3 regions of the Rhizobium brockwellii genome follow, and region 2 is predicted to be linked to each of the others. Evidence: predicted binding sites of a transcription regulator. Region 2 holds the regulator's gene; each other region holds the start of a gene.
The links. Region 2 encodes LexA, which represses DNA repair genes until DNA is damaged. Its sites were predicted from a motif close to TGTTCNNNNTGTGTTCNG; they were not measured.
Positions count from the first base shown of each region.

Region 1: RLCC275e_RS14445 (ribonuclease T2 family protein) is a predicted target of LexA. The motif match lies at 5,079-5,096, and genes of this name have one in related genera.
Region 3: RLCC275e_RS23420 (YifB family Mg chelatase-like AAA ATPase) is a predicted target of LexA. The motif match lies at 5,422-5,439, and genes of this name have one in related genera.

Region 1 is NZ_CP053439.1:2,887,445-2,897,758, reverse strand. Features, by position in the region: gene RLCC275e_RS14470 (RidA family protein) at 1-86, shown strand, start outside; gene RLCC275e_RS14465 (thiamine pyrophosphate-binding protein) at 133-1,791, opposite strand; gene caiB (succinate--glutarate CoA-transferase) at 1,805-3,007, opposite strand; gene RLCC275e_RS14455 (DMT family transporter) at 3,034-3,990, opposite strand; gene RLCC275e_RS14450 (alpha/beta fold hydrolase) at 4,024-4,953, opposite strand; gene RLCC275e_RS14445 (ribonuclease T2 family protein) at 5,110-5,850, shown strand; gene ettA (energy-dependent translational throttle protein EttA) at 5,949-7,598, shown strand; gene RLCC275e_RS14435 (ArsR/SmtB family transcription factor) at 7,760-8,785, shown strand; gene metF (methylenetetrahydrofolate reductase [NAD(P)H]) at 8,787-9,689, shown strand; gene RLCC275e_RS14425 (DMT family transporter) at 10,170-10,314, opposite strand, start outside.
Region 2 is NZ_CP053439.1:1,785,181-1,795,494, reverse strand. Features, by position in the region: gene pdhA (pyruvate dehydrogenase (acetyl-transferring) E1 component subunit alpha) at 1-587, opposite strand, end outside; gene RLCC275e_RS09125 (FtsB family cell division protein) at 733-1,053, opposite strand; gene eno (phosphopyruvate hydratase) at 1,190-2,464, opposite strand; gene kdsA (3-deoxy-8-phosphooctulonate synthase) at 2,602-3,447, opposite strand; gene RLCC275e_RS09110 (VOC family protein) at 3,444-4,340, opposite strand; gene lexA (transcriptional repressor LexA) at 4,538-5,257, shown strand; gene RLCC275e_RS09100 (ComEC/Rec2 family competence protein) at 5,238-7,670, opposite strand; gene gltA (citrate synthase) at 7,961-9,250, shown strand; gene lpxB (lipid-A-disaccharide synthase) at 9,285-10,314, opposite strand, start outside.
Region 3 is NZ_CP053439.1:4,791,963-4,802,276, reverse strand. Features, by position in the region: gene RLCC275e_RS23440 (LysE family translocator) at 225-842, shown strand; gene cysK (cysteine synthase A) at 988-1,950, shown strand; gene RLCC275e_RS23430 (hypothetical protein) at 2,338-3,321, opposite strand; partial or broken gene RLCC275e_RS23425 (magnesium chelatase domain-containing protein) at 3,445-3,742, opposite strand; gene RLCC275e_RS23420 (YifB family Mg chelatase-like AAA ATPase) at 3,754-5,286, opposite strand; gene gshB (glutathione synthase) at 5,519-6,466, opposite strand; gene RLCC275e_RS23410 (ABC transporter permease) at 6,613-7,635, opposite strand; gene RLCC275e_RS23405 (sugar ABC transporter ATP-binding protein) at 7,619-9,139, opposite strand; gene RLCC275e_RS23400 (sugar ABC transporter substrate-binding protein) at 9,320-10,306, opposite strand.

The sequences.
Region 1 (10,314 bases), 1.1 Mb from region 2:
ATCCGCCGGCCCGCGCCACCAGCGAAGCCAAGCTCGCTGCGCCGAAATACAAGGTCGAGTTCATCATCACGGCCGCACTCGACTAAGTCGCACCATTGCGATTACCTGAAGCCGGTGAGCACCTGCGCGTGCTCACCGGCTTTTTGTTTGCGCGATTTCGGAGAGCGTGCGTGTCGGCGTGATCGCTTCGGGATCGAGCTTGACCTCGATGATTGCGGGCTTGCCGCTGGCGCGTGCCCGCTCGAAGGCCGGGGCGAAATCCGCTGTCGTTTCCACCGTCTCGCCGTGGCCGCCATAGGCACGGGCAAGGGCCGCGAAATCGGGATTGGTCAGATCGGTGCTGCTGACGCGGCCAGGATACTCGCGCTCCTGATGCATGCGGATCGTGCCGTAGATGCCGTTGTTGACGACGACTGCGATGATCGGCAGGCCGTAGCGGATGGCGGTGGCGAATTCCTGGCCGTGCATCAGGAAGCAGCCGTCGCCGGCAAAGCAGATGACCTCGCGCTCGGGAAACAGCCGCTTGGCGGCCACCGCCGCCGGCAGGCCGTAACCCATCGAGCCGGAGGTGGGTGCGGCCTGCGTGTTGAAACGGCGAAAACGATGGAAGCGGTGCACCCAGGTGGCGTAGTTGCCCGCACCATTGGTGAAGATCGTCTCCGGCCCGGTATTGGCCTCCAGCCATTCCATGATCGGCCCCATATGGACGGCGCCCGGACCTGTCGACGGCGGCGTCGACCAGGCGAAATAGGCCTGGTGCAGGCGCGCGGTGCGCGCGGTCCAGTGCGGTTCGGCCGGCGCTTCCAGATCGGCGAGTGCGGCGACGAAATCGGCAGGTGCGGCGCAGATGGCAAGATCCGGGCGATAGACGCGGCCGAGCTCAGAAGGGTCGGGATAGATGTGCACCAACGATTGCTGGGGGTAGGGAATATCGATCAGCGTATAGGACGAGGACGGCATTTCCGACATGCGGCTGCCAAGCAGGATCAGCAGGTCGCTTTCCTTGATCTCTTTTGCCAATGCCGGATTGATGCCGATTCCGACATCGCCGGCATAAGAGGAATGAAGATGATCGAACAGCATCTGCCGGCGGAAGGAGCAGCCGACGGGCAGTTGAAAACGCTCGGCGAAGCTTTGAAAATCGGCGACAGCATCGGCATCCCAGCGCGTACCGCCAAGGATCACCATCGGCCGCTCCGCCTTCAGCAAGCGGAGATAGAGATCGTCGATCTGGCGGCGGCCGGGATGGGCCTCGGCGTTGGCATAGTGCTTGGCGCGCGGTGCCTCGACTTCATCGCGCAGCATGTCTTCCGGCAGCGTCAGCACGACCGGGCCGGGACGGCCGGAGGTTGCGACCGCAAAGGCGCGGGTGACGAACTCGGGAATGCGGGCGGCATCGTCGATCTCGCCCACCCATTTGGCGAATTCGGTGAAGGCGCGGCGGAACTCGACCTCCTGGAAGGCTTCGCGTTCGCGTGCTTCGCGCTGCACCTGGCCGATGAACAGGATCATTGGGATCGAGTCCTGCTTGGCGATATGCAGGCCGGCGGAGGCGTTGGTGGCGCCGGGGCCACGGGTCACCATGCAGATGCCCGGTTCGCCGGTCAACCTGCCCCAGCAATCCGCCATCATCGCCGCTCCGCCCTCCTGGCGGCAGACGAGGACGTCGATATCGCTGTCGCGCAACGCGTCGAGCACGGCGAGAAAGCTCTCGCCGGGCACGCAGGAGAGACGCTTGACGCCGTTCGCCTTCAGCGCCTCTACGATCAGTTCCCCGCCGGTTTTTTTCATGACGATGCCTTCTTCATGACGATATCTCCCTCTCACGCTCGGCGAGTTCCGCCAGAATTTCTGCCTGGTGTTCACCGAGGCGCGGGCTCGGCCTGACGTAACGCAGCGGCGTCTCCGACAGCACCACGGGCGTTCTGACCCCTGGGATCACGGTGCCGGCGGCATCCGCAAGGTCGATGCGTAGGCCGCGGGCCTGTATCTGCGGATGGGCGAACATTTCCTCGATCGTGTTGATGGCGCCTGATGGAACCGCGTTCTCCTCGCAGGCCGTCAATAGATCCGCCTTTTGCCATTTCAGCGTCTCGGTGGAGATGAGGCGGCGTACTTCGCCGCGATTGCCGACACGGGCCTTGTTGGTGGCGAAACGCTCGTCACCGGCGATGGCCTCCAGGCCGAGGATAGTGCAGAGGCGGCGGAACTGTCCGTCGTTTCCGATCGCGAGGATGAGATAGCCATCCGCCGTCGGCACGACCTCATAAGGCGAGATATTGGGATGGGCATTGCCGAGGCGGGTCGGCGCCTCTCCGGAGACCAGGTAATTCATGTTCTGATTGGCGAGCACGGCCGATTGCACATCGAGCAGGGCCATGTCGACCAACTGGCCTTCGCCTGACTTCAGAGCGTGGATCAGGGCGGCTTCGATCGCCGAGACGGCATAGATGCCGGTGAAGATATCGGCGATAGCGACGCCTGCCTTCATCGGCTGGCCGCCCGGCTCCCCGGTAATCGACATGAAGCCGGACATGCCCTGGACGATATAATCGTAGCCGGCGAGGCTGGCATAAGGGCCGTTCTGGCCGAAGCCGGTGATTGAGCAATAGACGAGCTTCGGGTTCACCTTGCGCAGGCTGTCATAATCGAGCCCGTATTTGACGAGGCCGCCGACTTTGAAATTCTCGATCACCACGTCGGCGGTGGAGACGAGGCCGCGGACGAGTTCCTGGCCTTCGGCACTCTTCAGGTCGGCGGTGACGGAGCGCTTGCCGCGATTGGCGGCGTGGTAATAGGCGGCCGAGAGATTTTCGCCGTCGGCGCCTTGGACGAAGGGTGGCCCCCATTGGCGCGTATCGTCGCCGCCGTCGGGATTTTCGACCTTGATGACGTCGGCGCCGAGATCGGCGAGCATCTGTCCCGCCCAAGGGCCGGCGAGCACACGGGCAAGCTCGATCACCCGGATGCCGGCCAGCGGCGGTTTTTTCGTCACGGTCTCCGTCATGTTCCTCCGGGCTCTCGTTCTTAGATCTAGGGCGCCAGCGTCGCCTCAGATGTACCGGATACCGGTTTCGATGCAAAGCGGCGCTCACGCCAAACAATGTAGAAGCCCGACGCCATGATAATCATGATGCCGAGCCATTTGACCGCATCCGGGAAGTCGCCAAAGACCAGCCAGGCGAAGATCGTCGCCGAGACGATCTCGAAATATTGCAGCGGTGCGAGCGTCGAGGCTGGTGCTGCGCGATAGGCGTAGACGCCGAGGATGCCCGATATCGCGGCCATGGCGCCGACGCCAGCGACATAGAACCAGGCGCGGCCATCCGGCATGACCGGATCGAAGATATCGGAGCCGGTTCCCTGGCCCAGGAAAAGCAGGATGGCGCAAAAGAGCAGGCCCCAGATGCTCATCTGGAACTGCATCGCCCAAGGGTCTTCCCTATGGGAGAGGACGCGGGTCATCAGCACGAAGATGGCGATGCAAAGCGCGCTGACGACAGGCAGAAGCGCGATGTAGCCGACTTCTTCGAAACTCGGCTGGATGATCAGCATCGCCCCGAAGAAGCCTACGCCGCAGGCGCTATAGCGCCGCCAGCCGATCGTCTCCTTCAGGAAAATGCCGCCGAGGATCGTCAGAATGATCGGCTCGACGAAGAAGATCGCAATCGCGTCGGCGACCGCCATGTATTTCAGCGTGGTGACGAAGGAGATCATCGAGACAGTGATGATCGCGCCGCGGATGGCATGGAACAGGTTCTGGCGCCAGGAAAAATCGGCGAAGCTGCGCCGCCATATCACAATCGGCAGCATGCAGATCGCCTGTACGGCAAAGCGGCCGGCGGTGATCTCCGCGGACGGGACTGTGACGATGGCAAGCTTGGCGAAAATATCGATGAGCGGCGAGAACATCACCGAGATAAACATCAGCACAAGCCCCATCGTCACGTCGGAGGCGGACGAAAGGGGGCGGGCGGAGGTGCTGTTCATGATGAAATCCCTGTGACTAAGGATATTGGTCGCTCAGGATCTTGCGACGGCCCTGTCGCACCAGTCCGCGAAGGCTGAGATCGCCGCATGCGCGCCGATCTCATTCAGTGTTTCGTGGCGCATGTCCTGATATATCTCAGTGCTGATACGGGAGAAGCCTTGGCCTTTCAAATGGTTTGACAGCCAGTGCACGGCTTTTCCACGCTCCGTCGCCGGGTCCTCTCCGCCACCGACCAGATGGATCGGCATATCCCGCGGCAGCCGGTCGAGATGGATTTTCTGCGGCGCGCGGAAGGTCAGCTCGAAGAGATCGAGCCAGAGAGAGACTGAGGCGTCGAAGCCGCAGAGTGGATCGTCGACATACTTTTCGACTTCATCAGGACGATGCGACAGCCAATCGAACTCGGTGCGGCGGCCGGGAATGGATTTGCCCCAGGCGCCGAAGGTGAGCTTCGGCAGCAAGCCGCTCGGCACGTCGGAGCCCTTCAGCATGCGCTCGGCAAGCAGGATCGCCTGGGCGGCGCGGCCGGCAAGACCGACGGCGAAATTCGAATTCCAAATGGCGACAGCGTGGAAGTCGGCCGGAGCCGTGACGGCAGCATTGAGGGCGATAAGGCCGCCCATCGAATGGCCGAAGAGGATCACCGGCAGGCCGGGATAGCGGGAGGCTGCATGGCCGCGCATGACGATGACGTCGCTGATCACCCTTTCGACCCCGCCGCGCTGGGCGAAGCGGCCGATCGGCGCATCGGGTGCCGTCGTCTCGCCGTGCCCTCGATGATCATGGGCATAGACATGATAACCGCGTGCCGCCATCGTCTCGGCAAAGACGCGGTATCGTTTCGAATGTTCGGCCAAGCCATGGGATATCAGCAGGATACCGCGTGCGGGGGTGATGGCCTCGGCATGGTGACAGGCCAGCGACGCCCCTGATACGGCGAGCCTTTGCGTTTCAGAAAACATGTGGTCCTCCCGGCGGCAACAGACCAGAACGCTGGGCAATTGCAACATCGGCGTTAGATTATCTGATAACAATTTGCGGCCTTGTTGCGATTCAGGGTTGCGGCCTTTTGAATTTGATGCTTATTTGTTCCTGTATTGTTCTTTTTGGGGGTTGAGATGAGCAGCATGCAGTTGCGTACCTTGTCGTTCGCCGTGTCGATGGTTGTTGCCGGCGCTGCCATGGCGCAGGAGGCTGGCGGGCGCACCCGCTTCATTCTGGCGGCAAGCTGGCAGCCGGCTTTTTGCCAGACAAATCAGAAGAAGCCTGAATGCGCTACGCAGGCCACGGAGCGCCATGATGCGACAAACTTCTCGTTGCACGGGCTATGGCCGATGCGGCAGGATTATTGCGGCGTGAGCGCCGAGCAGAAGGCCGCCGACAAGGATGGCGACTGGAACAAGCTGCCGGAGGTCACGCTTGCGGCGGAGACGCAGGCGGCGCTCGCAAAGGCGATGCCCGGCACGCAGTCCGGGCTGGAACGGCATGAATGGGTGAAGCATGGCACCTGCACGAAGATGAGCGCCGACGACTATTTCGGCGTCGGCATGCATCTCGTGGGCGCACTCAACGCGTCGGCCGTGCGCGATCTCTTCGCTGCCAATATCGGCAAGCCGGTCAAGGCCGAAGCGATCAAGGCGGCTTTCGACAAGAGCTTCGGGCCGGGTGCCGGCGATCGTGTCAAGATGAGCTGCCGACGAGCCGGCAATATCAGGATGATCAGCGAGCTGACGATCGGGCTTTCGGAAGCCGCCGGAGCGGCATCGGCGAAAAGTGCCGGCCTCGCCGACCTGATCCAGGGCGCTGGAAAAACGTCGTTCGGCTGTGACGAGGGCGTCGTCGATGCTGCGGGCTTTTGACCGGAAATCCTGAGTAAACCGGGTTTCGGCGTTGCCCGCAAGCGCTGTTTCGCTTACATAGCGGCACAATCAAAGTTTCCCGCCCGGAGCAGCGCAGCATGGCACGTCAGTTCATCTATCATATGTCCGGCCTCAACAAGGCCTATGGCAACAAGAAGATCCTGGAGAATATCCACCTTTCGTTCTACCCGGATGCCAAGATCGGTATTCTTGGTCCGAACGGCGCTGGTAAATCCACCGTGCTGCGCATCATCGCAGGCCAGGACAAGGAGTATACCGGCGAAGCCTGGCTCGCCGAAGGTGCGACCGTCGGCTATCTGGAGCAGGAGCCGCATCTCGATCCCAACAAGACGGTGTTCGAGAATGTCATGGAAGGCGTTGCCTCGAAGACGGCCGTCCTCGATCGTTACAATGAATTGATGATGAACTATTCCGACGAGACGGCGGAAGAGGGCGCCAAGCTTCAGGACGTCATCGACAGCCAGAACCTCTGGGATCTGGAAAGCCGGGTCGAAATGGCGATGGAAGCGCTACGCTGCCCGCCGCGTGACGCCGATGTCACCAGCCTTTCGGGTGGTGAGCGACGCCGTGTCGCGCTCTGCCGCCTGCTGCTTTCGCAGCCGGATCTGCTGCTGCTCGACGAACCGACCAACCACCTGGACGCCGAAACCATCGCCTGGCTCGAAAAACATCTGCGCGACTATCCGGGCGCCGTGATGATGATTACCCACGATCGCTACTTCCTGGATAACGTCACCGGCTGGATCCTCGAACTCGACCGTGGCCGTGGCATTCCCTACGAAGGCAACTATTCGGCCTACCTGCAGGCGAAAGCCAAGCGGATGCTGCAGGAAAGCCGCGAAGACGCATCGCGCCAGAAGGCGATCAGCCGCGAACAGGAATGGATCGCTTCCAGCCCGAAGGCCCGTCAGGCCAAGTCTAAGGCGCGTATCAAGTCCTACGAGCAGTTGGTGGATGCCGCCGAGAAGCAGCGTCCCGGCGACGCACAGATCATCATCCCGGTCAGCGAGCGCCTCGGCCAAGTGGTCATCGAGATGGACGGCATCACAAAGGGCTTCGAGGGCCGCACGCTGATCAACGACCTGTCGATCAAGCTGCCGCCAGGCGGCATCGTCGGCATCATCGGCCCGAACGGCGCCGGTAAGACGACGCTATTCAGAATGATCACCGGCCAGGAAACGCCGGATGGCGGTTCGATCCGCATCGGCGAGACCGTGCATCTCGGTTATGTCGACCAGAGCCGTGACACCCTTGTGGCCGACAAGACGGTCTGGGAGGAAATCTCCGGCGGCGCCGAAATCATCAAGCTTGGCAAATTCGACATGAACTCCCGTGCCTATTGCGGCGCCTTCAACTTCAAGGGCGGCGACCAGCAGCAGAAGGTCGGCAATCTCTCTGGTGGTCAGCGCAACCGTGTTCACCTTGCCAAGATGCTGAAGGCCGGCGGCAACGTTCTGCTGCTCGACGAACCGACCAACGACCTCGATACGGAAACGCTGGGTGCCTTGGAAAACGCGCTGGAGAACTTTGCCGGCTGCGCCATCATCATCAGCCATGATCGCATGTTTCTCGACCGTCTGGCGACGCATATCCTCGCTTTCGAAGGCGACGGCCATGTCGAATGGTTCGAAGGCAACTTCGAGGATTATGAGCAGGACAAGGTGCGCCGCCTTGGCCCCGATGCCCTAAACCCGGGCAGCCAGGCTCACAAGCGCCTGACACGCTGATCCACCTGTTTCTCGATCACGAGAGCCCCGGTTCGCCGGGGCTTTTTCATGTCACGCCTTGTCGCAATCTGAGCAGCCAATTCCGCGGAGAGTGCGAATTGTCGCTTGCCACCGCTTTTCAAATCACATAAAGATATCTTTATATCTTGATTGGATCGAAGATGAGCGAACCCTTGAAGCTTGGACTGGATGCGCTGGTGGACGTCTTGAAGGCGGCCGGCGAGCCCACGCGCCTGCGTCTTCTGGCGCTTCTTGACGGCGGCGACCTGACGGTGACCGATCTTACCGAAATTCTCGGCCAATCCCAGCCCCGCATCTCCCGCCACCTGAAGCTGCTCGGCGAGGCCGAACTGATCGAACGCTACCAGGAAGGCGCCTGGGCCTATTTCCGCCTCAAGCAGGACGGTAAGGCCGCCATGCTGGTGCGGGCGTTGCTGAAGCATGTTTCCGAGAACGATCCGACCATCCTTCGCGACGGCGAACGGCTTTCGCTGGTCAAGCGCCAGCGCGCCGAGCGGGCACAGGCCTATTTCAGCCGCAACGCGGCCGAATGGGACGAACTTCGCCGCCTGCATGCGGCCGATGAGGAGGTCGACGCTGCCGTCATCCGGCTGCTCGGCAGCCAGCCGATCGACTCGCTGCTCGATCTTGGCACCGGCACCGGCCGCATCCTCGAACTCCTGTCCGGGCTCTACCGCCGCGCGACCGGCGTCGATGCCAGCCGCGATATGCTGAGCGTGGCACGCGCCAATCTCGACAAATCCCGCATCACCAAGGCCACCGTGCGGCACGCCGATATCCTGAACCTGCCGTTCGAGGGACAGGACTTCGATCTGGTGACAATCCATCAGGTGCTGCATTTCTTCGATCAGCCGGATATTGCGATCGCCGAAGCGTCGCGCATGCTCCGGCCGGGCGGCCGGCTCGTGGTCATCGACCTTGCGCCGCACACGCTCGAATATCTCCGCGACGAGCATGCGCATGTCCGTCTCGGCTTTTCGCACCAGGCAATGTCCGACTGGCTGCGCAAGAGCGGGCTCGACGTCGAGCAGGTCGTCGATCTTCATCCGGGTCAGCAAAGCGGGCAGGGGTTGACGGTCACCGTCTGGCTCGCGCGCGATCCGAGGCGCCTTATGGCTTCGCAGGCGAGCGAAGGTGCCGAACCTACATTTGCCGGGAGGGTATGACATGGTTTTGAAAAACGAAGCGCGGGACCGCAACATCAGGGTCTCCTTCGAATTCTTCCCACCGAAATCGGAGGAGATGGAAGGGCAGCTCTGGCATACCGTCAGCCAGCTGCAGGATTGGGACCCGGATTTCGTGTCGGTGACTTATGGCGCCGGCGGCACCACCAAAGCGCCGACGCTGACCACGGTCACGCGGTTCCTGTCGCAGACGCCGCTTGCCACCGCCTCGCATCTCACCTGCGTCGGCGCGACGAAGGAAGAGACGCATCAGGTGGTCGACACGTTCCGCAAAGCCGGCGTGACGCATTTCGTGGCGCTGCGCGGCGATGCGCCCGGCGGCGCCGGCGCGCCCTACCAGCCGCATCCCGGCGGTTACGCCAATGCGGCGGAGCTGGTGGCCGGCCTGAAGGAAATCGGCGATTTCGAGATTTCGGTTTCCGCCTATCCGGAAAAACACCCGGAGAGCCTCGACACGGCGGCCGATATCGACATGCTGAAACGCAAGGCCGACAATGGCGCCGACCGGGCACTGACGCAGTTCTTCTTCGACAACGACAATTTCGAGCGTTACCTGGAGCGAGTGCGCGGCGCCGGCATCTCGATCCCTGTTGTGCCCGGCATCATGCCGATCCAGAACCTGACGCAGCTGAAACGCTTCGCCGGCGCCTGCGGCACGATCATCCCCGCCTTCCTCGATGAGCGCTTCGAAGGCTTCGACGACAAGCCCGAGGAGCGGGCGAAGGTCGCCGCCGAAGTCGCTGCCGAACAGATCGAGGATCTCGTCCGGCGCGGCATCCATGATTTCCATCTCTATACGATGAACCGTGCGCCGCTGGTTTCCGCCGTGCTCGACAATCTCGGTCTTTCCCGCCGGCAAACAAGAACTGCGGGCGCAGCCGCCTGATCTTTGCGCGTCTGAAAGACGCGCGGCGCTGTAAAAGTGAAAAGCGCATGTCGGGCGGGACATGCGCTTTTTCGTTGGCGGATTGATCAGCTATTCAGGAGTTTAGGCACTATCAGTCATTACACTTTCGTCGGCCAGCTCAGATGAAGAGCATGGACAAGACGAAAGCAAACGCTGCACTGACCAACAGAACATTCAAGGATTGCGTGAGTCCCATGTCTGTCTCCTCGCGTTAACCGGCCGATAATATGTCTGAAATATGTCGGATGGGAAGCAGATCTTATGCTGCGCTGCAGAAGGGTTCAGTGGATAAGTCGAATAACGTTTCGGCAAGTCTTTGAAATTACCTGTTAATTTTCAACAAAATTTTGTTCACAGATTTTAACATGCCGTTAAATCGGGCGATTGCGTATTTACCTATGCGCCCAAAACATGGCGGACTCGCAACCGGTTGAAAACATATGGAATTCGCAACCGGTTTCAGGCGGCCTTCGCCAGCAGGCGATAGGCGCGGCCGTCGAGAATGACGAGGCCGAAACCGATCAGCGCCATGCCGGCAAATTCGCTCAGTGCGAGCCTTTCGCCAAGGAAGAGCACGCCGAGAAGGATGGCGCTCGGCGGCACC
Region 2 (10,314 bases):
ACGATCGGCAGCTTCCAGAGAGCAGCCATGTTGAAGCTCTCGTAGACCTGCCCCTGGTTGGCAGCGCCGTCACCGAAATAGGCGATGGAGACATTGTCATTGCCGCGGTAGCGGTTTGCGAAGGCAAGACCCGTTCCGAGCGAGACCTGGGCGCCGACGATGCCGTGACCGCCGTAGAAATGCTTCTCTTTCGAGAACATGTGCATCGAGCCGCCCTTGCCGTGGGAATAGCCGCTGCGGCGCCCGGTCAGTTCCGCCATAACGCCGCGCGCTTCCATGCCGGTTGCCAGCATATGGCCGTGGTCGCGATAGGCCGTGATGACCTGGTCGCCATCCTTCTGCGCCATCTGCATGCCGACGACGACAGCTTCCTGACCGATGTAGAGGTGACAAAAGCCGCCGATGAAGCCCATGCCGTAAAGCTGGCCGGCCTTCTCCTCGAAGCGGCGGATCAGCAGCATCTCGCGATAAGCCTTCAGCTCTTCATTGCGATCGAAGTCGGCTACCGGGCCTCCATTCGATGCTTTGGCTGCCGGTTTTGCTGCAGTTTTGCGGCTGGAAACGGTCGCGGTCTTTCGCGGCGCCATTCAACCCTCCCTATGGGTTTGTCGTTTCTTGGTGGCGCGTACCATAGGGAAGAAATATGACCACAGCAATGCCATAATTGCATGGCTCGTATTCGGTGCTAAATTATTGGAAAAACTACGAAAACTACAATTAACCTGTTTCCGGTTAATTGGAATAGTGGTTGAATACGACGATCTCGTCGGCGCGCGACATATTGAGCTGATAACGCGCTTTCTCGTCCAACATATCCTTGTCGAGCGAGCCGTCACTCAAGAGCGCGACCTGATTTTCCAGATGTTCGCGCTTCGCCTTCAAGACTGCAAGCTCTTTTTCACGCGCCACACGCTGATGCTCGAACGCCTCCGTCGCGCGCAGGCCGTAATCGCCATGAATGCAATGATAACCGAAATAGGAGAGGAAGGCGACCGTCATGGCCGGAATGACGAAGCGACCGATCTTTCTCTTCTTATGATGCTTTGTCCACATACACGCATGCTCTTGAACGCATTACCAATTCGTTCAATCTAACGCGCAGAGATTAACCGTTCGTTGACTCTAAAAAACGGGCAACAAAAAACCCGCGCCGGGAGGCGCGGGTCAAGCCGTTGAAAATCAGATCCGATCAGCCGCGAATGATCGACCGGCCGGCATACTGGGCCTGCGGGCCGAGGCCTTCTTCGATACGGATCAGCTGATTGTACTTGGCAAGACGGTCGGAACGCGACAGCGAGCCGGTCTTGATCTGACCGCAGTTGGTGGCAACAGCGAGATCGGCGATGGTCGAATCTTCGGTCTCGCCGGAGCGGTGGGACATGACGGCGGTATAGGCCGCCTTGTGCGCCGTGTTGACGGCATCGAGCGTCTCCGTCAGCGTGCCGATCTGGTTGACCTTGACCAGGATCGAGTTGGCGACGCCCATGCGGATGCCGTCGCGAAGACGGGCGGAGTTGGTGACGAAGAGATCGTCGCCGACGAGCTGGGTCTTCTTGCCGGCCAGGTCGGTCAGCGTCTTCCAGCCATCCCAGTCGTCTTCGGCCATGCCGTCCTCGATAGAGATGATCGGATACTTGGCGGCGAGCTCGGCCAGGTATTCGGCCATGGCGCCCGATTCCAGCGTGCGGCCTTCACCTTCGAGTACGTATTTGCCGTCCTTGAAGAATTCCGTCGAGGCGCAGTCGAGGCCGAGGCACATGTCGTCGCCCGGCTTGTAGCCGGCTTTCTCGATCGACTTCATGATGAAGTCGAGAGCTTCCGGCGCGCTCTTCAGGCCCGGTGCGAAGCCGCCTTCGTCGCCGACATTGGTGTTATGGCCCTGCGCGGCAAGTTCCTTGCGCAGCGTGTGGAACACCTCCGAACCCATGCGCACGGCTTCGGCGATCGAATCGGCGCCGACCGGCAGGATCATGAATTCCTGGAAATCGATCGGGTTGTCGGCATGGGCGCCGCCGTTGATGATGTTCATCATCGGCACCGGCAGCAGGCTGGCGGAAGCGCCGCCGACATAACGGTAAAGCGGCAGGCCGGACGCCTGGGCAGCAGCCTTGGCGACGGCGAGCGACACGCCAAGGATGGCGTTGGCGCCGAGACGCGACTTGTTCGGCGTGCCGTCCAGCTCGATCATGATGTTGTCGATCTGGATCTGGTTTTCGGCGTCGATGCCGCCGATCGCGTCGAAGATCTCGGTGTTGGCGGCTTCGACCGCCTTTTCGACGCCCTTGCCCAGATAGCGCTTGCCGCCGTCACGCAGCTCGACCGCCTCATGCGCGCCCGTCGAGGCGCCCGAGGGGACGGCCGCGCGGCCCATGCTGCCATCTTCGAGATAGACATCGACTTCGACGGTGGGGTTGCCACGGCTATCGAGAATCTCGCGGGCGATGATATCGGTGATTGCAGTCATGGGTTCTTCCTGCTCGGTGGGTGATAAATGGTTCGAAACCTGTCTTAGTCGAAGGCGTGCAAATTACAATGCTGCAATAGCCTTCGCACCAGCGTTCGGATTTGGCCTATAGCACGATCATGTCAGACTGTTGAACGTCAAGCCTTGGCGACCGCATCGAAGGCGAGCAGCTTTTCGAGAAGCCGCGGCATGTCCTTGAGATAGACCATGTTCGGGCCGTCGGAAGGGGCATTGTCGGGGTCCTGATGGGTTTCGACGAAGACGCCGGCAATACCGGCAGCCACTGCTGCGCGCGCCAGGGTTTCCACGAATTCCCGCTGACCGCCGGAGGAATCGCCCTGCCCGCCCGGCTGCGCCACGGAATGGGTGGCATCGAAGACAACGGGCGCGCCCATCGCCGCCATGATCGGCAGTGAGCGCATGTCGGAAACCAGCGTATTGTAACCAAAGGAGGCGCCGCGCTCACACAGCAGCACGTTCGGATTGCCGCTGGCGTTGAGCTTCTTCAGAACGTTCTTCATATCCCAGGGAGCAAGGAACTGGCCTTTCTTGACATTGACGACGCGGCCGGTCTTGGCGGCGGCGATGAGAAGGTCGGTCTGGCGGCAGAGGAAGGCAGGGATCTGCAGGACATCGACGACCTTTGCCACCTCCGCGCATTGCTCGGCGGTATGAACGTCGGTCAAGACGGGAAAGCCGAATTCCTTCTTGAGGTCGGCAAAGACCTCCATGCCCTTTTCGATCCCGATACCGCGTTCGGCCGACAGCGAGGTGCGGTTCGCCTTGTCGAAGGAGCTCTTGTAGACGAGGCCGATGCCGAGCTTGCCGCAAAGCTCCTTCAGCGTGCCGGCAACCATGAAGGCGTGGTCGCGGCTCTCCATCTGGCAGGGACCGGCAATCAGCGACAGGCGGCCGGTATTGGAAAAGGTGACCTGGCCTTCGCCTTCACCGATCCTGACTTCGGAATTCGTATCAGTGCTCATCGTGTTTCCTCGAAGGCGAAGAGCGTGCCCTGCCCGGGCGCGGGCTTCACCAGAATGCGATTGTTCTTGCGCGCGTATGTCACCCCGTTAGCAGCCAAATGCGCTTCTGTCACGGCAAGATCGGCCACAGTGAAGAGGATTGCCCGGCCGCGCAGGCCGCGATCTGCGGATGATCCGGAGATGTCGAAATAGGCCTCCAGCCCTTCCGGCGTCATCAGGTTGATTTTTGCATTCGACGCCGCGATATTGACGCCGAAACCGGTTTTCTCGACTGCCGATTGCGCCACGGCGAAGCTGACGAAGGCGGCGAAGGCGGCCGGTTCCGGCGCGCAAAGCGCGATCTCGACTATGCCGGTGACGCCGTTGGCATGCGTCTCCAGCGCGGCGCGGTCGGCCGGTAGCGGATTGACGCGCTCGACGGTAAATAGCAGGAGATCAGGCGCGCGCAGGTCGCCGGCAAAAGCTAGCTTGAAGCCGGCAATCGTCTCGGTACCGTCCGGCATCGTCATCGGCCGGGTGAACTGCAGAATCTCTCCGGCGCTCGATCCGTTGCCGACGAAATTCTGATGATCGATGCCGGCATCCTTGCTGCCGAAAGCCAGCCCCGAAAGCCCCTCCGCGCCGCAGCGGAAGCGGAACGCCCGGTTGCGGGCGGTGAAGACATTGCCTTGGCGCGCCGATGCCTCGCTCTCCTCGACACTCGCAATCCCGAGCGGCTCCAGATAGGTCTTGTCGGCGAAGAAGACGCAGGCATTCTCCGTTCCGAAGGGATGGCGCGCATCGGCGGCAACGGTGAAGCCGAGCTTGCCGAGCCTCTCGCGCGCCAAATTGATATTGACGACCGGCAGTACGACATGATCCAGCGGGTGCGGTTTGGCGGAATGCTCGTTCATGATATCCCCTCTCCTGAGACGGCAGAGATGTGTGAGAGTGCCGCCCAAGGCAAGACTTGTTTGCCAATCCGGCGAATGAAAATAAAAATCTCAACGAGTTGGCGCCAAGTTTTACGGAAATTTAGCTACTTGCGGAACACATATGGAACATATAGTGTCTGTTCTGGATTTGTTTCAATCACGAGGTCACAACGTCGATGCTCACGCGCAAACAACAGGAGCTTCTCCTTTTCATTCATGAGCGCATGAAAGAATCCGGCGTTCCGCCATCTTTCGATGAAATGAAGGATGCCCTGGACCTCGCCTCGAAGTCCGGGATTCATCGCCTGATTACGGCGCTCGAGGAGCGAGGCTTCATTCGCCGCCTACCGAACCGCGCCCGCGCGCTTGAGGTCATCAAACTTCCGGAGGCCTACAGCCCCAGCATCCAGCCGCGGCGCGGCTTTTCGCCGAGCGTCATCGAGGGCAGCCTCGGCAAACCTCAGCCGATCGCCTCCCCTGCTCCCGCAAAACCCGTCGCCGACAACGGCAACTCGGTCTCCGTGCCGGTCATGGGGCGAATCGCTGCCGGTGTGCCGATCTCGGCGATCCAGAACAACACCCACGACATCGTCGTTCCGGCCGACATGCTCGGTTCCGGTGAACATTATGCGCTGGAGGTCAAGGGCGATTCGATGATCGACGCCGGCATCTTCGACGGCGACACCGTGATCATCCGCAATGGCAGCACCGCAAGTCCTGGCGACATCGTCGTTGCTCTCGTCGACGATGAAGAGGCGACACTGAAGCGCTTCCGCCGCAAGGGTGCCTCGATCGCGCTGGAAGCGGCCAACCCGGCTTACGAGACCCGGATTTTCGGGCCGGACCGCGTCAAGGTGCAGGGCAAACTCGTCGGCCTCATTCGCCGCTATCACTGACATCGGTTAGGCCGGATTCGGTAAAGCTGTTGCTGCGCCAGTCATAGGCGCGATGGCGCATCCATGGTCGCGACAATGCGTCGAATGCGGTTGCGACCTCCAGGCCGGCGTCCGTGAAGCGCAACTCGACGGATCCGGCCCTGCGCAGCGTCTCGCCGGTGAAGAGCGTCGCACCTGAGCGGCAGCTGTTGAAACGCAGGCGGACCGACGTCACGATGATATCGGCCGCGTCGCATGCCGGGCCGAGATAGGCGGCATTGTCGATGACAGCAACCACACGACCATTGCCAAGCCTTGATGTGCACCAGGCCTTCTTGACGCAGGAAAAGCGGTTTGCTTCACCGGCCGCTGCGGCCGCCCGCATCGCGGACCTCGCTTCGTTCTGCTGATCGCGGGAAAGCTTGACGCGGTGGTCTTCTCCCACCGGAGGGATAGCAGGACCATCCAGCATCTTCGGCGGGTCATGCTTCGGCAGGACCAGCGCTCTCTGCCACTGGTCGAAGATGAAATCCGGTGGTCTTTCACGGTTGGAAGCCATTGCTGCCGCCTCGACCACCGCGACGAGACTGCCATCCTCCGAAATCACCAGATCCGGCGGCCGGGGAACCGGTAGAAGCAGCAGGATGAGCGTTGCGACCGCGATGATCGATGTGCCGGCATGGCGCAACCGGGTGCGGAGCAGCGTCAGCAGCAGAAAGCCTGCCACGGCGACCGCGAAATACCATGCGGGCAAGCGGCCGACGTCGATATTGCCACCCCAGCCGGACACCGTCTTGGCGACCGCGATCACCAGATCGAGGCCGAATCCGACGACCTTCCAAGGCAAAACGTCCAGACCGAAGGGCATGAGCAGCATCGCCAGCAGGCCGGCCGGCATGATGATGAAGGAGATGATCGGCATTGTCGCGAGGTTTGCCGGCAGGCCATAGGCGGTCAAGCGATGAAAATGCTCGATCGAAAACAGCGCGGTGGAAAAACCACCGATCAGCGAGGTCAGGAAGACGCCGCCGAAGAAGCCCGCAACCGTAACGAAGGGCCTGATGATCGACAGCTTTAGAAAGGCGTTTTCGCGGACGCGCCGGTCCTTCCACAGCTGATAGCCCGATACCAGCGCCAATGTCGCGGCAAAGGACATCTGGAAACTCGGCCCCAAGACCTCGGAGGGTGAAATGGCGAGGATGACGAGCGCCGAGAGCGCGACATTGCGCAGGCTGATCGACGGCCGGTCGAAGAAGACGGCAATCAACATGATGGCCATCATGATGAAAGCGCGTTCGGCAGAGACCGCAAAGCCGGAGATCAGGAAATAGGCGGTGACCGCGATGAGCGCGCCGGCTGCCGCGATCTTCTTCGTCGGATAGGCTTCAGCAATGCCGGGAAAGAGGCTGAGCAGCATCCGGAAGCCGACGAAGAAGATGCCGGCCGACAGCGCCATGTTGAGACCGGAGATGGCGATGATATGAGCCAGACCAGACTGGCGCAGCGCCTCCGTCGTCGCATCCGAAATGGCGCGCCGCTCGTCCGTCACGAGTGCAGCGGCAAAAGCGCCGGTGTCGCCGGGCAGGATCGATCTTATCCGGTCGCCAATGCCGCTGCGCAGCCGGTAGAGCCCTTCAAGCAACGCTTCCACCGTCGATCTGGCGGCCTGCGGACCTGCCTGCAAATCGACCTTGGTCGGCGCACCGTAGAAGAAGCCGTTGGCGCCGATGCCGTCGAAATAGGCACCGAAGGAGAAGTCGTTGAGCTCAGGAAGCGCTGGCCCTGCCGGCGGCGTCAGCCGTGCCCTGCCGGTGATAATGTCACCGATCTCGAAGGCCGCGTCCGCGCCGCGGGCTATCGCGGTTATACGCGCCGGCGGCCGCTTCACCTCCGGTGCCTCCGTGCCGGTGACGGCAAGAATATAGCGCCACCGCCCGCGACCGTCGCCTTCGCGCCGCTCGACGCGGCCGGTCACCGTCGTCGTCACTGATGAATCGAGGATCACGGTCGAAGCCCGCCGGCTCTCGAACTGCGCCGAGACCATGCCGCAGGCCACGAGCGAAAGCGCCATCAGCGTTGCCCGCAACGCCGCCCGGCTGCGGCTGGCGATGAGAACCGCCACGGTCAGCACCAACAGGCAGAGCAGCGATGCAACGAGGGGGAAGTCCGATGCCGCAAGAAACCAGAAGGCTGAGCCGGCGCCGAGGAAGACCGGCGAGAACAGCAGCAGGCGGCCATGGTCCGCTTCTTCGCTCAGCATGCGCATGCCGGCACGCAGCGATTGCGAGGCTGCTGCCGGCAGCCGGTGGCGCCACGGTGTCGCCGACTGCGTCCTTGCCGGCCAAGTCACCACGGCAGGCGGAGAAAAACCGGCGGTGTCGGCAAGGCTGGCGCCTGCTTCCGGCCGCAATTCGACTGTCGTCAACTCCTGCATGCGCCGCCCAAGGTCACCCGCTCAGGCAGGCAGAATGCAACCACCAATCAAATCCGGCAAGCATAATCGATTGAAATATGAGGGAAAATCGCGAGCGCCAAAAGACCAGTCGAATCATCGGCTTCCGATATGCGTGCGGCTCATCGCTGCAGTGCCTAAAAGGTGATACCGCAATGCACAAAATGCCATCACGGTAACTTGGCATTAGCTTCGCGATCATATAGCTATCGGTGAGGACGCTTAACCCCTATGGCGCTTTTATGGCGCCACCGCCATTTCGGAGGATCAGCATGACGGATCAAAGCGCTACAATAAAAATCGGTGACAAGTCTGTCGACCTTGCTGTCAAAAGCGGCACGATCGGCCCGAGCGTCATCGATATCGGTGCCCTCTACAAGAACACGGCTTCCTTCACCTACGATCCGGGTTTTACCTCGACCGCATCCTGTGAATCGAAAATCACCTACATCGACGGCGACGAAGGTGTCCTGCTGCATCGCGGTTATCCGATCGAGCAGCTCGCTGAGCACGGCGACTTCCTCGAGGTCTGCTACCTCCTGCTTTACGGCGAACTGCCGACCACCGTGCAGAAGAAGGATTTCGATTACCGCGTCACGCACCACACCATGGTGCACGAGCAGATGAGCCGCTTCTTCACCGGCTTCCGCCGCGATGCGCATCCGATGGCCGTCATGTGCGGCTGCGTCGGCGCTCTGTCGGCCTTCTATCATGACTCCACTGACATCACCGATCCGCACCAGCGCATGGTCGCCAGCCTGCGCATGATCGCCAAGATGCCGACGCTTGCCGCCATGGCCTACAAGTACCATATCGGCCAGCCCTTCGTTTATCCGAAGAACGACCTCGACTATGCCTCGAACTTCCTGCGCATGTGCTTTGCCGTGCCTTGCGAGGAATATGTGGTCAATCCGGTGCTTGCCCGCGCCATGGACCGCATCTTCATCCTGCATGCCGATCATGAGCAGAACGCCTCGACCTCGACCGTCCGTCTCGCCGGTTCGTCGGGCGCCAACCCGTTCGCCTGCATCGCCGCCGGCATTGCATGCCTCTGGGGGCCCGCTCACGGCGGTGCTAACGAAGCAGCCCTCAACATGCTGACGGAAATCGGCACGGTCGACCGCATTCCGGAATATGTCGCCCGCGCCAAGGACAAGAACGATCCATTCCGCCTGATGGGCTTCGGTCACCGCGTCTACAAGAACTACGATCCGCGCGCCAAGATCATGCAGAAGACGACGCATGAGGTGCTCGGAGAACTCGGCATCAAGGACGATCCGTTGCTCGAAGTGGCGATGGAGCTGGAGCGCATCGCGCTCACCGACGAATATTTCATCGAGAAGAAGCTCTATCCGAACATCGACTTCTATTCCGGCATCACGCTGAAGGCGCTGGGCTTCCCCACGACCATGTTCACCGTGCTCTTCGCGCTCGCCCGCACCGTCGGCTGGATCGCGCAGTGGAACGAGATGATCGAGGATCCGGAACAGCGCATCGGCCGTCCGCGCCAGCTTTATGTCGGCGAACCGAAGCGCGACTACATTCCGGTTTCGAAGCGCTGATTGCTTCAGAAGGAACCTAAAAAAGAAAACCCGGTCAGAAACGACCGGGTTTTTTCTTTTTCAGCACGTCGAGAAGGATCTCGGCGGCATGCTCGCCGGGCGGTGTTTCGGTCTGCATGCGTTGCCAGACGAGATCATAACCCTCGTTCATCGCCTTTAATTGGAACGTGTCGGCCGATAGCCGCTCCATCCAGCGCGCCAGGCTGGCGCCGCGGACGATCTCGTTCAGATATTCCGGCACGACGGCATAATCGGCGATGATATTGGGCAATGCGCCCGTCCACACCTTAATGCGCCGGGCGAGCAGGCGGATAATCCAATCCGTCTTGTAAACGGACACCGTCGGCACGCCGGCAAGGGCGAGTTCGAGGATCACCGTGCCGGAAGCTGCCATCGCCGCATCCGCCTCGGCAAGGGCCTTCCATTTCTGCGCCGGCCCGACCGCCACCTCCGGCGGCGTGGCCCAGCCGGCGACGAGCCCCTTCACCAACGCTTCGTTGTGCGGCACGGTCGGCAGCAGGAATCGCATCGGGCCGTTGCGGGCGACAAGTTCTTTGGCCGCATCCTCGAAAAACGGAAGCAGTTTGGCGATTTCGGAGGATCTTGATCCAGGAAGCATCAGGATCGCCTTGCCGGCTCCCTCGACGGGTGTGCGCATGGCGCGCTGCCGCCGCGCTTCGAGCAGCGCCGGATCGGCGGTCAGGCGATGGCCGACATAGGTGGTCTCAGGCCCGCCGAGCGCACGCATTGTTGCCGGCTCGAAGGGCAGGACGGCGAGCACATGATCGACATAGGCGAGCATGCGCGTGGCGCGATATTCCTTCCAGGCCCAGACGCTCGGACAGACATAATTGACAACCGGCAGATCGGGCAGCGCGGTGCGGACACGTTTGGCGACGCGATGAGTGAAGTCCGGGCTGTCGATGATAAGAAGAATATCCGGCCTTGCGGCGATGATGGCAGCCGTCGTCTGTCGGATCAGGGTATAGAGCTTTGGCAACCGGCTCAGCACCTGGGTGATGCCCATGATCGACAGCTCGGAGAAATCGAACAGGGATCGCAAG
Region 3 (10,314 bases), 1.8 Mb from region 2:
TCCTTGGTGATGAAAATCTCTAGCGCCACCGGCCGGGAAAACGCGGCGGGCCGCGCTGATCGCGCATTTGCACAAAGAGAAATAGCAAGGCCGGGTCGCTTTCCAAGTGGATCATGGTCTAGCAGACCTATTCCTTGTGGTTATGGACCGATCAGCGCCAAAGCATTGATGAGGAAGCGGCGCTTGCCTATAGATGGGCGGTGGAACCCCTGAGGGTTAAGAAGATGAGCCTTGCCGCCTTGCTGACCTATGCCGGAGCGCTGTTCATCGCCGCGGCCATTCCGGGACCCGGGATTACCGCGATCGTCGCACGGGCGCTCGGCTCGAATTTCCGCGAGACCTTCTTCATGGGTCTCGGCCTGGTGCTCGGCGACATGACCTATCTCACGTCGGTCATTCTCGGCCTTGCCTTCGTGGCGCAGACCTTTACCGAGGTGTTCATCGCCATCAAGATCGCCGGCGTCCTCTATCTCGGTTACATCGCCTGGAAACTCTGGACGGCGGGGCTGTTGCCGCAGGATATCGCGGCGCGGAAATCCACCAATATCGGCCTATCCTTCCTCTCCGGCCTGCTGGTGACGCTCGGCAATCCGAAGACGATGCTCTTCTATGTCGCCCTGGTGCCGACGCTGATCGATATCGGCAATATCGGCCTGCGAGACTATGCGCTCCTGCTCACCACCACCTTCGTGGTGCTGATCGTCGTGCTCGTGCCCTATATGCTGCTTGCCTCGCGGGCCCGCACGATGCTGAAGCAGCCGCGGGCCTTGCAGGCGCTGAACCGGGTTGCATCAGGCATCCTCGCCGGCACGGCCGCCTTCATCGCCACGCGGGCGGCCTGAAATAAACATTCGGCAAGAAACGGTTTTCAAAGGTTTTTTTCTCTCTTGATCGCTCCTCCAGGTCGAACGCGGTCTGGCCTAGACGGGCCTTTGACCCTATTCTCCCCCTCGATTTCAGGAGCAGGATTTCAAAGGGAGAGCACCCATGTCGCACAAGCCCGGCCGCGGCCGCATCTATTCCTCGATCACCGAGACCATCGGCGACACGCCGCTCGTGCGCTTCGACAAGCTGGCGCGGGAAAAAGGCGTCGTGGCGAACCTGATCGGCAAGCTCGAATTCTTCAACCCGATCGCCTCCGTGAAGGACCGCATCGGCGTCGCGATGATCGAAGGCCTCGAGGCGCAAGGCAAGATCACCCCCGGCAAGACGGTGCTGATCGAGCCGACCTCCGGCAACACAGGCATCGCGCTCGCCTTTGCCGCCGCCGCCAAAGGTTATCGGCTGATCCTCACCATGCCGGAGACGATGTCGGTCGAGCGCCGCAAGATGCTGGCGCTGCTCGGCGCCGAGCTGGTGCTGACCGAGGGACCAAAGGGCATGAAGGGCGCCATCGCCAAGGCGGAGGAACTGGCGTCCTCCCTTCCCGATGCCGTCATTCCGCAGCAGTTCGAAAATCCTGATAATCCGGAGATCCACCGCAAGACGACGGCCGAGGAAATCTGGAACGATACCGACGGCACGGTCGACATGGTCGTCTCCGGCATCGGCACCGGCGGCACGATCACCGGTGTCGGACAGGTGCTGAAGAGCCGCAAGCCCGAGATCAAGATCATCGCCGTCGAACCGGCCGATTCGCCGATCCTCTCCGGCGGCAATCCCGGCCCGCACAAGATCCAGGGCATCGGCGCCGGCTTCGCGCCGAAGATCCTCGATACCGGCATCTATGACGAGGTCGTCACCGTGACCAATGACGAGGCCTTCGAACAGGCGCGCCTGGTCGCCAGGCTCGAAGGCGTGCCAGTCGGCATCTCCTCGGGTGCGGCGCTGACGGCGGCAATCAAGGTCGGCATCCGTCCCGAGAACGCCGGCAAAAACATCGTCATCATCATCCCCTCCTTCGCCGAGCGTTACCTGTCGACGGCGCTGTTTGAAGGGCTTGGGAGCTGAGGCAGGGCTTTGACCGGGGGTCCCGGACGTTCATCTTCGCAGAGTCTAGGGGCGCTTTGGCGCGCCTATTTGCTACGCCACAGCCGTCAGTCTGTATCGCCGGCGATGCGGTAGGTGACCGCTTCTGTCATGCGGCCTTGGAGACGGATGGCTTATTGTCACGTCGTGCATCGAGCAAAACCACATCCGTATTATCCTCCAAACCAAGCCTGTTGAGGATGGCCTTCACCCTCACCAGCTCGGACGCGGTGAAGTAGATGATAGCCTTGATTGCATACCTCGCATCGCTCGCCGCTTGGCAAATCTCGGCCTGCTCATCCGCGTTTTGGCCTCCCCGATCATGGAGGGGTCCACCGGAGGGTTCTCGATGAAATCGTCCCGGGCCGCCTATATGGACTGCGTGCCAGCTACAGGGTTCTTTTCCCAATACGTCGGCAGATAGGACAGGAACAGTTCGTCCAATGCACGGCAGCGATATTTGAACCATTTTCGGGAGCGCTTTCCCCGGAAACCTTTCCAGCAATGCTGTTCCCAAAGCAATTTCTCAATCCTCAGCAAGGTAATCCAAAGGTATAGCAGGCCGTGGGCAAGTGTCGCCCTCGACGCCTCACCTACGTCTCCGAGCATCGCGAGCGGTCGAGAGTTTCCAGCAAAATCTTCTGGATGAGCGGCAACAATGTGAGCAACAAAATTCACATGAACGAAGTTGGAAAGCCACTGATACATATCCTTTCTGACTTCGTTCGGCGTCTGATCGATTGGGATGGAAAGCGGATCGTCGTCTTCCAGCAGCGAAACGGCAGCCCTAATTTTCGATGGAGATAGATGGCTTCTCCAGTGTTTGTAGCTCTCGTTAGGGTCTTCAAAGGACTTTATGAATTCTCGATACGTCGCTTCACTTGCCAAGACCATAATCAGCAAGTCCGCAGTCTCGATCACTCCTCTGAAGGCTGCTCGGGCCTGCCATTCGAATCCATGAAGAACCAGTAGACGAAAGGCCTGCATGGATTGGGCTAGGTTGGAGGCCAAAACATAGAAAACGGCATTAGGAGATGGCTGGACTGGTAATTGGGCTTCTGGCCATATCACTCGGCTTCGATGATGTGCATTCTTCAGCCCAAAGTGTGACAGGTCGCAGACCTGCAACAGCGCCAAATCATATAGGAGGCACAGGGGCTGTAGCGCTTGTTCAGCGGAATCATAGACGGTTTTACGATCCTGCCATATCGCTCCGAGGAAACCCGATATCTCATCTTCAATTGATTTTGCACTCTCGTCTGGGGATTCTCGTTGGCTCCTTTGTAAATCAGGGTGACTGGCTGCCGTGGCTTCGCATGCCGCTTTGAGCAGTTCATATTCCTCGGGTTCCACACTGAATCTCCGCATACAAATTATCTCGCCGCGAAACGACCGGTGACGGCGACCCACATCCATAAATTCTGAACGCTCAAATTGATAGATCGGCGACCTGCACGTCATGGGCTAACTAACCACGAGCGCATTGGCGCCGATCGTAGCCTGGCAGTGGGCCTCATATGGCGGCGATCCTTCCGTCGAGGTTGAGCTCGCCGACGACGACAAAATCCGACAGTGCATCGGCGGGAATAGCGCCGAGGGCAGCCATCAGGGCAAGGGCGATCGGCAGGTCGAAATGCGAGCCTTTCTTCGGCAGGTCGGCAGGCGCCAGATTGACCGTCACCCGCTTCGCCGGCAGCGCCAGGCCGGAGGCGTGGAGGGCGGCCTGCACGCGCTCGCGGCTTTCGGCAACCGCCTTGTCAAACAGTCCGACAATTGCCCCTTTTCTTACGCCGCCGCCGTCAACCTCTCACCCGCGATCCTGTAGGAGATCGCTTCGGCGAGATGGATGCGGCCGACCGTGGGCTTGCCGTCGAGATCGGCCAGCGTGCGGGCGACCTTCAGGACGCGGTGGTAACCGCGGGCGGAGAATTTCATCTTTTCGGCGGCATCGCGCAGCAGCTGCAGGCCAGGAGCATCGGGCTCGGCCAGTTTCTCGATCATCGCGGTGGAGCAGCGGGCATTGGTGCCGATGCCCTTTGCGCCGGTGCTTTCGAAGCGCTCCTGCTGGATATCGCGGGCGCGGGCGACGCGGCGGGCGACGTCGGCGCTGGTTTCGGCCGCCATCGGCCGGATGAGATCGGCAGCGGAGACGGCCGGCACATCGATGCGGATATCGATGCGGTCCATCAGCGGGCCGGAGATGCGGGCCTGGTAATCGCTCATGCAGCGCGGGCCGCGGGCGCAGGTATGGCCGGGCTCTCCCGCCATGCCGCAGCGGCAGGGGTTCATCGCCGCGATCAGCTGGAATTTGGCCGGATAGGAGACGCGGTGATTGGCACGCGCAATGACGCATTCGCCGCCTTCGAGCGGTTGGCGCAACGCATCGAGCGCCTGCGGCGTGAATTCGGGAAACTCGTCGAGAAAGAGCACGCCGTGATGGGCAAGCGAGGCTTCGCCCGGACGGGCGCGCAGGCCGCCGCCGACGAGGGCCGCCATGGTGGCGGAATGATGCGGGGTGCGGAAGGGCCTTCGATCGGAAAGCTTGCCGCCGGAGAGCTGGCCGGCGATCGAATGGACCATCGACACCTCAAGCAGCTCGGCGGCCGAAAGCGGCGGCAGGATCGATGGCAGCCTGGCCGCCAGCATCGACTTGCCGGAGCCCGGAGGGCCGACCATCAAGAGGTTATGACCGCCGGCGGCTGCCACCTCGAGCGCCCGCTTGGCGCTTTCCTGGCCCTTGATTTCGGCAAGATCCGGCAGGTTTGCGGCATTGGCGCGGATCGACGCCTCCGGCCGCGACAGGACCTGCGTGCCGCGGAAATGATTGGCGAGGGCAATCAGGCTACGGGGTGCGAGGATATCGACGTCCGAACCCGCCCAGGCGGCTTCGGCGCCGCTTTCGGCCGGGCAGATCAGCCCCTTGCCGAGCGCATTGGCGCCGATCGCGGCCGGCAGCGCGCCTGAGATGGCGGCGATCGTCCCGTCGAGATTGAGCTCGCCGACGACGACAAAATCCGACAGCGCATCGGCGGGAATGGCGCCGAGGGCGGCCATCAGCGCAAGGGCGATCGGCAGATCGAAATGCGAGCCCTCTTTCGGCAGGTCGGCAGGCGCCAGATTGACGGTCACGCGCTTGGCCGGCAGCGCCAGGCCGGAGGCGTGGAGGGCAGCCTGCACGCGCTCGCGGCTTTCGGCAACCGCCTTGTCAGGCAGGCCGACGATCTGCATCCCGACCTTGCCGGGAGCGACCATGACCTGGACCTCGACCGGCACACCTTCGATACCCTGAAATGCAACCGTACTGACACGCGCGACCATATGCCCATCCCTTGTCCCGCAAACTCTACCATACCGCCCTGCTGCCTTTATTCGAGGCATGTCGTGTTCCCAAAACCGCTGCACACTTTTGGGCGACATGCATTAAGGCCAGCGGTTGCAATCTGGCATGGACGCAGGAATAAAACAAGAACAATCAAAGAACGGAGTCAGGTATCCGCTGTGACCTTGGTTGTGCTCGGTCGCGGGACCAGAACGGTCATGGCCGGCTGGCTCAGCCGCGCTTGCGCTCGATCGCATCCCAAAGCAGGCTTGCTATATCGGCGCCGCCGAATTTCTTGACCTCGCGGATGCCGGTGGGCGACGTGACGTTGATCTCGGTCATGTAATCGCCGATCACATCGATGCCGACGAGCAGGAAGCCGCGCTCCCGCAGCGCCGGGCCGATGCGGGCGCAGATTTCCTGTTCACGCGCCGTCAGCTCGGTCGCCTCGGCGCGGCCGCCGACATGCATGTTGGAGCGGCTGTCGTGTTCGGCCGGCACGCGGTTGATGGCGCCGGCGAATTCGCCGTCGACCAGGATAATGCGTTTGTCACCCTTGCGCACGTCGGGCAGATATTGCTGGGCAATGAAGGGCTCGCGGAACAGCTGGCCGAACATTTCGAGCAGCGAAGAGAGATTGCGGTCGTCGCGGGTCGAATGGAAGACACCGGCGCCGCCATTGCCGTAAAGCGGCTTGAGGATGATGTCGCCCATCTCGTCGCGGAAACGGCGGATCTCGGCGGCATCCTTGGTGATCAGCGTCTTCGGCATCAGATCGGAGAATTCGGTGACGAAGATCTTCTCCGGCGAATTGCGCACCCAGGCCGGATCGTTGACGACGAGCGTCTTCGGATGGATGCGCTCGAGCAGATGCGTCGAGGTGATATAGGCCATGTCGAAGGGCGGGTCCTGGCGCAGCAGCACGACATCCATGGTCGCGAGATCGACGCGCTCCGGCGCGCCAAGCTCGTAGTGATCGCCCTTGAGGTCGCGCAGCACCATCGGCTCGACGCTGGCATAGAGCTTGCCGTCACGGAAGCTCAGGCGGTCGGGGGTATAATGGAAGAGCTTGTAGCCGCGCGCCTGGGCTTCCAGGCTCATGGCGAAGGTGGAATCACCTGCGATATTGATGCCTGCGACATGGTCCATCTGGACCGCTACATTGGTGATCTTGGCCATTTCCATCCCTCGCTGAATGCCGGACAGATGTAGGTCGGCCAGATATCAAACGCAACGGTCAATCAAGGGCTTCCGGCACTGGAGCATTTTTGCTTTTGCGCAATTCCAGACGCAAAACCGCTGCACACATTTGCTGGAATTGCTTTTCACCGCGTTTCGAGTTTCCGCATCAACCGGCCGCGATAGCTGTCGAGAATGACGGCGAGCACGATAACGGCGCCGATAACGATCGGCTTGATATTGTCGTCAGCGCCCAAGAGCTGCAATCCCGTCGACAGCACCTGCAGAATGCAGGCGCCGACCAGCGTGCCGACAATCGAGCCTTTGCCGCCCGAAAGGCTGGTTCCGCCGATAATGACGGCGGCGATCGCATTCAACTCATAGCCGATGCCGGCAACCGGGCTGCCGACATTGAGACGGAGCAGATAGACCATGGCTGCAATGCCGGCCGTCAGCCCTGAGATCGTGAAGACCGCAATCTTGTACCGTTTCGGCTCGTGCCCCGACAGCCGGACAGCCTCTTCATTGGTGCCGATCGCGAAGACGAAGCGCCCGAAGACGGTGTAGCGCAGCACGAACCAGCCGATGAGGACGACGACGATCGCAATCAGAAAGATAGACGGAAATATGCCCCAGAAGATCAGGTTGCCGAAATCGACGAAAGGCTGAGGCAGGCCGGTGATGGTGGAATTGTCGCTGACCACGCGCGCCAGGCCGCTGGCGACGTTCAGCATGCCAAGGGTGACGATGAAGGACGGAAGCTTCCACTTCTCGCAAATCCACCCGTTGACGGCGCCAAGGATGGCACCCGTGCCCATCGACGCAAGACATGCGAGAACAATCGCCTGCCATGGCGAAAACGCCGGATTGATCATGATCGTCGCACCGATCACCGTGCAAAGGGCAAGCAGCGACCCGACCGAGAGATCGATGCCGCCAACGAGGATGACGAAGGTCATGCCGGCAGCAAGCACGGTGTTGATGGCAATCTGCACGAAGATCTTCAGGAAGTTCTCCGGCGTTGCGAAATAAGGCGCCGTCGCCGAGAAAAACGCCAGGATCAGAATGAGGGCAATGGCGACGCCTGCCTCCTTCAGCGAGATCCGGACAAGCTTGTCCCAGACGCTCACCTCTTTCGCCTCGGTCTGTTTTTCAATGTTGGCGGACACGACTGTACTCCTTGTAGGCGAGCGAAAGGATCCTGCTCTCGTCAAACTGTTCCCGAACTATTTCGCCCGATATCTTGCCGTCGGAGAAGACGATGATGCGATGGCAAATGCCCATGAGCTCCGGCAGATCCGACGATACGACCAGAACGCCTTTTCCTTCGGCCGCAAACTTCCACAGAAGCTCGTAAATCTCGGCCTTCGCACCGACGTCGATTCCACGGGTCGGCTCATCGAAAATCAGCACCTTGGGGCCGCGGAACAGCCATTTTGCAATGACGACTTTTTGCTGATTGCCGCCGGAAAAGGTCCTGACCGCCTGATGGATCGACGGGGTCTTGATGCGCAGTTCGCGCACGAGGCGCCGCGAATGATCGTCCTGTGCCCTTCGCATGATCAAGCCGTTGCGGGAGATCTTGGCGAGATCGGTTATGGTGGCATTTTCAGCGCAACTCATGTCGAGCATCAAGCCCTGCATCTTGCGGTCTTCGGTTGCCAGGCAGAGGCCGGCAGCCACGGCTTCTTTCGGCGAATGGATCTCAACCGGCTCGCCATTCACCCGAATTTCGCCGGCCGCTTTGGCATCGGCGCCGAATATGGCGCGAACCGCCTCCGTCCGGCCGCTGCCGACAAGGCCGGCAATGCCGACGATTTCCCCCTTTGCCACGGAAAATGACAGTTCCGGGCTATTGCGCGTCACCTTCAGGCCGGACACGCCGAGCGCCTCGCCGGAGACGGTGCTGTCGCTGCGAAAAATGCCATGATCCGAAAGCTTCCGCCCAACCATGAGTTCGACGATGTCAGGAATAGCAAGTCCGGCCAGCGGACGCGTGATCACATGCTGGCCATCGCGCAGCACCGTCACATCGTCGCCGACGTCAAAGATCTCTTCCAGCCTGTGCGATATGTAGAGCGTGGTCACGCCACGCCGCTTCAACCGCTTGAGAATTTCAAAAAGGCGATCGACCTCCTTGGAGGTCAAGGTTGCCGTCGGTTCGTCGAGAACGAGAAGCTTGCTTTCGTAGCAAAGCGCCTTGGCGATCTCGACCAGCTGAAGTTGGGCGACGCTGAGGCGGCTCGCCAGTGTCGTCGGGGCGACGTCGAGGCCGACCTCTTCCAGGAGTTCCGCCGCTCTGCTGTTCATTTCCTTGTAGTTCACCAGGCCGTATCGGCGCGGCAGATGCTCAAACAGCAGGTTTTCCGCCACCGTGAGGTTGGAAAGGGGGTGCAGCTCCTGGTGAATGACCCGGATGCCCGCCTTGAATGCCTCCAGCGGCGAGGACGGATGGTATTGCTTGCCGTCAAACAGGATGTGACCGTCATCCGGCCTGAAGACACCGCCGAGCAGGTTGATCAGGGTCGACTTTCCAGCACCGTTTTCGCCGAGAAGAACGTGCCCCTTGCCGCGGCCGATCCGCATGGAGACATCCTTGAGCGCCACGACGCCCGGGAAGCGCTTGCCGATCCCATCCAGCCTCAAAATGTCGTCGTCTGCTGCGTCTGACATGGCGACCTCATGCACGCTCTGTTCGAACTCCACGCAGCACGCATCCCAGGAACTCGGAAACGAGCCTCCCCTGAAGCGATCAACGCGTCAATCGGTTGGTAGCGGTGAGCGCCGGCCGCAGCCGACGCTTCCTGCACACTGCCGCGCGTCTTTTCAGACGCGCGATGCGGGCGATCCCGACTATTTGAGATCCGCTGCGGTGACCAGCTTGATGTCGGTCTTGACCCAGCCGGTGAATGTCTCGCCGGCAAGTTCACGCATGCCATACTGGATGCCGAGGACCGCCATCTGCGCGCCATACTGTTCGACGGTGGCAAGCATCTTGCCATCCTTGATCAGCGGCTGAACCGGCGGAATATTGTCGAAGCCGACAACCTTGATCTTGCCGCTCTGGCCGGCCGCATCGAGCGCCTTGACAACGCCGAGGGCCATCGAGTCATTGGCTGCCATCACGCCCTGAATATCCTTATACTTCGTCAGGAAATTCGTCATGACGGTATTGGCTTCTTCCGTCTCCCAATGGGCCGTCTTGCTGTCGAGAAGCTCAAGCTTGCCAGACTTGACGGAGTCCATGAAGCCTTCCTTGCGCTCCTTGGCATTGTCGGCCTCGGGGTTACCCTCGAGGATGACGACCTTGGCGCCAGGTCCCAGATCCTTGGCAAGCGCGTCGCCCGCAAGCGTCGCCCCGCCCTTATTGTCAGGCCCGAAGAAAGCGAGATCGATACCGGCTTTCTTCTTCGCATCGGCATCGAGCGGCACGTCGATGTTGATGACCTTGACGCCAGCCTTGACTGCCTTTGCCAGCGGGGTTGCCATGGCCTTTGAATCGGCCGGCGCGACAACGATGATATCGTATTTCTGCGTGACGAAGTTTTCGACGGCATCGACCTGGGACGCGAAATCACGCTCGTCCTTCATGCCGACGGCCTTGAAGTCGAACTTATCCTTGTTCTCGGCCGCATATTTGTCGGCGCCGGCCTTCATCTGCTTGAAGAACTCATTGGACAAGGATTTCATGATCAGGCCGACCTTCGGCTTGCCGGCCGCAAAGGCGGGCGACACGCCGCAGGACAGCGCAAGCACCAAGGTGCCGGCAAGTCCAAGCTTCAATGCCGCACGGCGCGGCGCATTGATCAAGACGGATTCACGCTTCATAGAATTGGACATTTTTTCCT